2 regions of the Candidatus Pelagibacter sp. HIMB123 genome follow, and region 2 is predicted to be linked to the other one. Evidence: riboswitches for the same ligand, from Rfam matches in the RefSeq annotation. Region 2 holds a riboswitch; the other holds the start of a gene.

Evidence for each region. Region 2 has a riboswitch for S-adenosylmethionine ahead of ACTTBL_RS06370 (O-acetylhomoserine aminocarboxypropyltransferase/cysteine synthase family protein). Riboswitches for the same ligand answer to the same signal wherever they lie in the genome.
Region 1: linked by a shared signal. The riboswitch ahead of ACTTBL_RS00665 (homocysteine S-methyltransferase family protein) and the one ahead of ACTTBL_RS06370 (O-acetylhomoserine aminocarboxypropyltransferase/cysteine synthase family protein) in region 2 are both predicted to bind S-adenosylmethionine.

Annotation. Positions count from the first base shown of each region.
Region 1 covers NZ_JBNAIL010000004.1:8,068-12,284, reverse strand. The annotation lists gene ACTTBL_RS00690 (XdhC family protein) at 1-189, shown strand, start outside; gene ACTTBL_RS00685 (DUF1244 domain-containing protein) at 240-485, shown strand; gene ACTTBL_RS00680 (molybdenum cofactor synthesis domain-containing protein) at 486-986, opposite strand; gene ACTTBL_RS00675 (sulfite exporter TauE/SafE family protein) at 1,003-1,749, shown strand; gene ACTTBL_RS00670 (putative 2OG-Fe(II) oxygenase) at 1,787-2,377, shown strand; SAM riboswitch class V at 2,469-2,534, shown strand; gene ACTTBL_RS00665 (homocysteine S-methyltransferase family protein) at 2,540-3,442, shown strand; gene ACTTBL_RS00660 (DMT family transporter) at 3,435-4,217, opposite strand, start outside.
Region 2 covers NZ_JBNAIL010000028.1:7,661-11,877, forward strand. The annotation lists gene argC (N-acetyl-gamma-glutamyl-phosphate reductase) at 1-778, opposite strand, end outside; gene rpsI (30S ribosomal protein S9) at 812-1,249, opposite strand; gene rplM (50S ribosomal protein L13) at 1,251-1,709, opposite strand; SAM riboswitch class V at 1,853-1,919, shown strand; gene ACTTBL_RS06370 (O-acetylhomoserine aminocarboxypropyltransferase/cysteine synthase family protein) at 1,921-3,249, shown strand; gene ACTTBL_RS06375 (COX15/CtaA family protein) at 3,279-4,217, opposite strand, start outside.

The DNA.
Region 1 (4,217 bases), on a different contig from region 2:
TATATTGGTGCCCTAGGAAGTAAAAAAACACATGAAAAAAGATGCTCAAGATTGATAGAAGTTGGTTTTAAAAAGGTAGAATTAGAAAAAATAAATGGACCAATTGGTATTAAGTTGGGAGGAAAATCGCCATCTGAAATAGCGTTATCAATAATTTCACAACTAGTTTCCGAAAAATATAAAAATTAAATATAAATTTATTTATTGTGTTGATCGTTTTTGTGATTAATACTTTACTCATGAATGATAATCAAAAAAAAGAACTTCAATCAGCAGCTTTTGAGAGATTGTTAAAACATCTGGATGAAAGAAAAGATGTTCAAAATATTGATCTGATGAACCTTGCTGGGTTCTGTAGAAATTGTTTGTCAAGATGGTTTAGAGAAGAAGGTGAAAAAAAAGGAGTAAGCATGTCAGACTTAGAAGCTAGAGAGCATGTTTATGGAATGCCCTATTCTGAATGGAAAGAAAAATATCAAAAATAATTATTTTTCTTTAAGTCTTGGAAATAATTCAACAAAATTACAAGGTTTGTGATTAATATCTAATTGATGTTTTAAAATTCCATCCCATGCATCCGTTACGCCGCCTGAGGAACCAGGTAATGCAAAAATATATTTTCCATTAGATAAGATTGCACAAGCTCTAGATTGAATTGATGATGTACCAACTGTTTTTAAGCTAATTGTTCTAAAAACTTCTCCAAATCCAGGTATATGTTTGTCAGCAATCTCTCCTAATGCTTCAGGAGTAATATCTCTTCCTGTTAGACCAGTTCCTCCTGTGGTGATTATGACATCTATATTTTTTTGATTTGTCCATTCTTTTAAAATTTTTACAATATCTTCTTTATTGTCTTTGCAAATTTTTCTATCAATTAATTTATGTTTAGCTTGGATAATTTTATCTACAAGTATTGCACCCGATTTATCGTTATCAATTGTTCTGGTATCTGTTACAGTTAATAAAGCTATATTTACTATCATAATTAAATTTTAAAAAATGATTATACTTACAATATTTTTTTTTATAACTGCAATATTATATTCTAGTATCGGTTTTGGGGGCGGATCTACTTACCTTGCTTTGATGTTAATTTGGGATATCCCCTTCTATATTTTTCCAATTATAGCATTAATTTGTAATATTATTGTTGTAACTGGTAATTCAATAAATTTTTTGAGGACAAAAAATATCAATATTAATTTACTTACACCTTATTTAATTGGATCTGTACCTTTTGCTTTTTTTGGAGCTTCTATTTCAATTAATAAAGATTTATTTGAAATTTTACTGTTCTTTATTTTATTAATAGCAGGAATTTTTTTATTATTAGAGAGTAAATCCTTTAATAAAGATCAGATTGTAATTAGACAAGTCTCAAAAGTCATTTCTATTTTTATTGGTTCAATTATTGGGTTTATATCTGGGTTAGTAGGAATAGGTGGAGGAATATTTTTAAGTCCAATTTTATTTCTTATTAAAGCTGGTTATCCAAAACATATAACAAGTACAGCATCTCTATTTATATTAATCAATTCTATTTTTGGAGTAGCAGGACAACTAACTAAAGATATAGTTTTAAATGAATTTTTGAATTATTGGCCTCTATTTATTGTTGTTTTAATCGGTGGACAAATTGGAAGTTTTCTTAATATAAAATTTTTATCAAATAAAGTGTTAGCTCTAATGACATCTTTTTTGGTTATTTTTGTGGCAATAAGAATGGGGTTTAAATTAATATCCTAATATTGATTATAATTTTTTTTGATATATTTAAAGCTCTATGAAAAATATAAAACCTTTTGGTCCATCTATAGGAAAAACAAAAATTTCAAAGAAATTTTTAGATATCTTAAATAAAGAAATTGATAATAAAGTTTTAACAAAGAATAATGATTATAGTTCTAAATTAGCTAGTCAGATTAAAAAAGAAATTAAAATTTCAAATAATTTTATAAAAAAAAATTTAGAAAGAGAAATAAAAAAAAATATCAAAAATTTTCTTAAAAATGAAAAGATTAAAAAAGTTAAAGATATAAAGATATTAAATTTATGGGTAGTAAGTCAATTTAAAGATGAATATAACCCAATCCATTATCATGATGGAGATTTATCTGGTGTTGGTTATTTAAAAGTACCAAAAGATATGACTAAAAATAAATTTTTAAAAAACAAAAAAGATAAGACTAACGGCACAATTGATTTTATTAACGGACAAAGAGGTTTTTTGAGCAGAAGTATTTATAATATTGTACCTAAAGAAAGAGACTTAATAATTTTTCCAAACTATTTAATGCATACTGCATATCCATTTAATATTAATGCTGAAAGAAGATCTTTTTCTTTTAATGCTAAAATTATTTTAAATAGATAGTTTACAAGTAATTAATTATCGTTTAAAAAGATACTGCCGATTTGATCCTATTGCGGGCATAAACTGCTAAAATGGAATTCCCAAAATAATCAAATAAGCAAGGTAGTTGAACTGTATTGTGCACCTGGCATAAAGCTAAAGTACTAAAAAGGTGAGGACAAGATGGATATTAATTTTTTTAAAGAAACAAGAATATTAGATGGTGGAATGGGCCAAGAGCTTTTGGCTCGGGGGATGAAGCCAAATGGAACTTTGTGGAGCGCAAACGCAATATTAAATTCTGATTACCACAAGCTTTTAGAAGATACTCACAAGGATTTTGTGAAAGCAGGAGCTGAAGTAATCGTTACAACTACATTCACAACTAGAAGAAAGAGGCTGAAAGACAATAATATCGAGGACAAGTTTGAATACCTTAATAAAAAAGCTGGTGAAATTGCTGTAAATGTAAAAAAAGAATTTCCTAATATTAAGATTGCTGGAGGTTTGCCTCCTCAACATTTAACTTATGAAGAGGACAAAAGAAGTGAAAAAGAAATCATTACAGATTTTAATGAACAAGCTAAATTATTAGATGAATATGTGGATTTTTATTATTTTGATGTTTGGAGCAGCATTAAAGAATTTAAATGTGGAATTAAAGCAATTAAAGAATTTAACAAACCCTATTTAGTTGGAATTCATATTTCTGAAGGAACAAATTTACCTAGTGGCGAAAAAATCTCTGAAATTAAAAATATACTAGATGATAATCTTCTAGGGGTAATGCTATCGTGTGTTTCACCAGAAAATTATGAATTGAATTTAGAAGAATTAAAAAAATTAGATGTTCCTTTTGGATTTAAATTAAATGGATTTAAAACCACTAGGCCTAAAAATGGTTATACAGCAAATTATTTGAGAACTAAAGGAAACCCCAATGAATTTTTAGGTCACCGTATAGATTTTACACCAGAAAAAATTCAGGAAATTGCAAAAAAGTTTAAAGAACATGGGGCAACAATTATTGGTGGTTGTTGTGAAACTAGGCCATCGCATATTGAAGCAATGGCAAAAATTAAATAGTTTGTTTGTTTCCACCTTTTTTAACAAAGTAAATACCAATGCAAACTGCAATTAAAGAAATTAAAACTTTTGTAGTAATTAATTCTTTCAAAAATATGTAACCTAAAATAGTTCCAAAAATTGGTATCAAATAAGAAACTTGAGATTGAAATATTAATCCATTTGTTGTCAAAATTCTAAAACGTAACAACCAAGCAATACCAGTAGGAACAATTCCTAAATAAATAGCAGATATAAGAGAGTCGGTTCTTGGCATAGTTTGAAATGGTTGTTCAATTAAAAATGTTAATGGTAACAAAATAATTATTGCCCAAATTAAAATAGATCCAGTTACATTTTCATTTTTTTTCTTACTTATTTTTAAAGTTAGTACCCCGCCTATAACATAACAGGTTGATCCAAGTAATATTAATAAAGCTGAAACAAAATTATTTTCATCTATTAAAAGGTTATCAGAAAATAAAAAAACTATTCCAGAAAATCCAATTAAAATTCCAATAGTTTTTACTAAATTGAATTTTTCATTTTTTGTATAAAAATGAGCTAAGACCGTTGAGCTTAGAGGAGTAGTTGACATCAATATAGCTGCCAAATTACTTTGGACTGATTTAACTCCATAAGCAATTAAGAAAAACGGAGCTACCAAATTAATAAAGCCAATCATTGCAAACCAATGCCAATCTTTAGAAAAAGCTTCAACTTTAATATTTTTAAAATAACACAAAAGTAAAACTGGAATTGCTCCAAAAAATACTCTCAGGAAAGCAATTGTAAC
Region 2 (4,217 bases):
ATACTTTAGCTTGTGAAATATTGTTTTCTAAATCAACATATATAGTACTCAAAATACCTCTGAACATTGGTGATAAGTGAGGAGTAAAACTAAATTCAAATTTTTTCTTAGTAAATTTTCTTAACATTTGATCTATTTCAGAATTATGACGATGATAACCAACTCCATATGCACTTAAAGATTCATATAGATTTTTATCTTTATACTTTTTATGAACTCCTCTACCAGCACCTGAATATCCAGATTTTGAATCAATTATTATATTATTTAATTTAATTAAATTTTTCTTAAATAAAGGAAATAGAGGAAGCAATATTGATGTTGGATAACATCCTGGACATGAAATAATATTATATTTTTTAATCTCTTTTCTATTAATTTCAGGAAGTAAATAAATACTTTTTTTTATTAAATTAGTTGCTCGATGTTTTTGTTTATACCACTTTAAATAATCAGAAGCTTTTTCTAATCTAAAATCTGCAGCAAGATCTATCAAAGTATGATTTTTGCTTAAATGTTTGGATATATCCTGTGCTTCCCCATTTGGAAGTGCTGTAAAAACAATATGAACGTCTTTTAATAATTTTTTATTAAATTTTAAAATTTTTGGTAATTTATATTTAGATAAAGATTTATCGTAAAATTTGACGTGTTTACCCACAGAAGAGTTTCCACAAAGGTATTTAATATTAATATATTTGTGTTTAACTAATAATTTAATTAATTGAACACCAATATATCCAGTTGATCCAGCAACTAATGCATTAAGCTTAGGCATTTTTTATTATAACAGTTAAAAATTAAAAAAAAATTATCTTTTAGAGAATTGGAAGCTTCTTCTAGCTTTTCTTCTACCAGGTTTTTTTCTTTCAACTGCTCTTGAGTCTCTGGTAGTAAGTTTCTCTGTTTTTAAAGTGGCTTTTAGATTTTCATCAAATAATACTAAAGCTTTTGAAATTCCATGAACCATAGCCCCTGCTTGGCCAGTAGGTCCTCCTCCTTTTACACTGCATCTTACATCGTAATCAGTAGCCTGATTAATAATTTCAAAAGGTCTTGTAATTTGCATTTTATGAGTTTCGTCAGCAAAATAATCACTAAATAATTTACCATTTACGTAAATTTTACCAGAACCTTTTTTTAACCAAACTTTTGCAATTGATGTTTTTCTTCTGCCAGTAGCGTATTTACTGTCTTTAAAATCTAATTTTAATTTTGGAGATTTTGGTGCTGATTGAGTGTTTTCCATCTTAGTTTCTAGCTATATTTTTACTATTTAATTTATCTAACTCTATTACAGTCGGATTTTGTGCAGAATGAGGATGCTCATTACCTGCGTATATTTTTAATTTTGTTAATTGTTTTCTTCCCAGTACTCCGCCTGGTAACATTCTTTTAACAGCCATTTTTAAAGTTTCTCCAGGTTTTTTATCATGAAGTTTTTCTGGCGTTGTAACTTTAATTCCACCTGGGTGGCCAGTGTGTCTGTAATATTTTTTATCCTGAAATTTTTTTCCAGTAAATTTTGCTTGTTCAATATTTTTAACTACAACAAAGTCACCATCATCCATATGAGGTGTATATGTTGTTTTATTTTTTCCTCTAATTATATTAGATACAATAGTTGCTAATCTTCCAACTACTGCATTTTTTGCATCTATTTCATACCAAGATGAAGCTAATTGATCTTTTTTAGTGAATTTTGTCATTGTGCGAGGATTAATACTATTAATAATTACAAAGTCAATTTTATATTTAGCTTGAATTATTTAGCTTATATGCTAGAAATTACCTGCCGATTTGATCCTATTGCGGGCTTATAACTGCTAAAAAGGAATTTTTCACAACATTACAAATTGGTAGGCATTTGAACTGTATTGTGCGCCTTACATAAAGTTAAAGCACTAAAAAAGGAGTAAAATGAGCACAAAAAGAAATAATCCAGAAACTATAGCCATACACGGTGGTGACTATAGAAGCGATCCAGCAACAAATTCTGTGGCTGTACCAATATATAGAACAACATCATATCAATTTAATAGTACAGAGCACGCAGCAAATCTCTTTGCACTAAAAGAGTTTGGAAATATTTACACTCGAATCATGAATCCTACTAATGATGTTCTAGAAAAAAGATTGTCAGCCCTTGAAGGTGGTCTAGCAAGTCTTACGGTTTCTTCAGGACAAACGGCATCTACTTTTGCAATCTTAAATGTTGCACAAACTGGTGATAACATAGTTAGTTCAACGGATTTATATGGTGGAACTGTATCCTTGTTTACACACACTTTGAGTAAACTTGGAATTGAAGTTAGGTATGCTGATCCTTCAGATCCTAAAAACTTTGAGAAAGCTGTTGATGACAAAACAAGAGCTTTTTATGGCGAAACATTACCAAATCCATATTTAAGGGTTTTTCCAATCAAGGAAGTTTCTGATATTGGTAGAAAACATAATATACCATTAATAATGGATAACACAGCTGCACCAGTTATTTGCAAACCAATTGAACATGGTGCTGCAGTAGTTGTTTATTCACTTACAAAGTATATAGCTGGACATGGAACAGTTGTTGGTGGCGCTCTAGTTGATGGTGGTAATTTTGACTGGACTGCAGATGCTAAAAGGCAACCATTATTTAACGAACCTGATGCTAGTTATGGTGGTGTTGTTTGGGGTAAAGCAGTACCAGAATTAACAGGAGCAAATGTATCTTTTGCAGTTAGAGCAAGAGTTACATTACTTAGAGATCTTGGTTCTGCCCTATCACCTGATAATGCATTTGGAGTAATTCAAGGTTTAGAGACTGTTGCTTTAAGAATGAAACAACATTGTGAAAACGCGGCTAAAGTAGTTGATTACTTAAAAAAACATAAAGCAATTAATAGAGTAATTTACGCTACAGAACATGAGAAGGAAATATCAAGTCGTGCAACAAAATATCTAAAAAATGGAAATGGTGCATTAGTTGGTATTGAATTAGCTGGAGGAATAGATGCTGGAAAAAAGTTTATTGAATCTTTAAAAATGTTTTACCATGTTGCTAATATTGGTGATGCAAGAAGTCTAGCTATTCACCCTGCTACAACTACACACAGTCAGTTAACAGAAGATGAACTAACTGCAGCTGGTGTAACACCAGGGTATGTGAGACTTTGCATAGGTCTAGAACACATAGATGATATTATTGATGATTTAGATCAAGCTTTAGATAAATCCTCTAAAGGTAATTTAAAAGCTGTTAGTTAGTTTAATGTTCATATGTCTACGAATAGAAACTAATAAACATTCTCCTTATATTTTGTAATATAAAGAAAATACAAAGTTGAAAGTATTATAAAAACAGAATTTATCTGGTGTACAGATGCATAAAGCATTTTTACTCCAGATAAAATTGTAAGAACTCCCAAAACAATTTGAAACAATAAAGAAATTCCAATAATGAAGATTGGAGTTCTTAAATTTTTATTTCCATTTTTTAAAACAAAATAAAGCATGTAAAAATATATTATGACAATTAAATATGCTAAATTTCTATGAATAAATTGAACAAGTGATTGATCATCAAACACAGTAAGATTAAACAAATCATTGATTACACTGTCATCTGGGAAATATGATGAGCCCATTAAGGGCCAAGTATTATAAATTTTTCCTGCATCCATCCCAGAAACAAATGCTCCAATTATTAATTGTAAAAACAACAATACAAAAAAGAATTTAATAGAGTTTAATTGAATATTTACTTGATTAGTTTTTATATTTGTGAGTTTTAAAAATTTCCAAAAAACTATAGATAAAATTACAAAAGCTATAAATAAATGTAGTGATAATCTATAATGACTAACATCAACTCTCTCAACTAAACCACTTGAAACCATGTACCATCCAATAAATCCTTGAAAACACACCAAGAAAAAAATTATTGAATATTCTTTTAAAATCAAAAAACCATTTTTAATTGTAAAATAGATCATGGGTAAAAGCACAGTCAAACCAATTAATCTCCCCAATTGACGATGCGCCCATTCCCACCAAAAAATAATTTTAAATTCATTTAAAGTCATATTAAAATTTTGCTCTTTGTATTCTGGAATTGCTTTGTAAAGATTAAAATATTCTATCCATTTGTCATTTGTTAAAGGGGGTAATGTACCAACAAAAAGTTCCCAAGTAGTAATAGAAAGGCCAGAGTCAGTTAATCTGGTTAGGCCCCC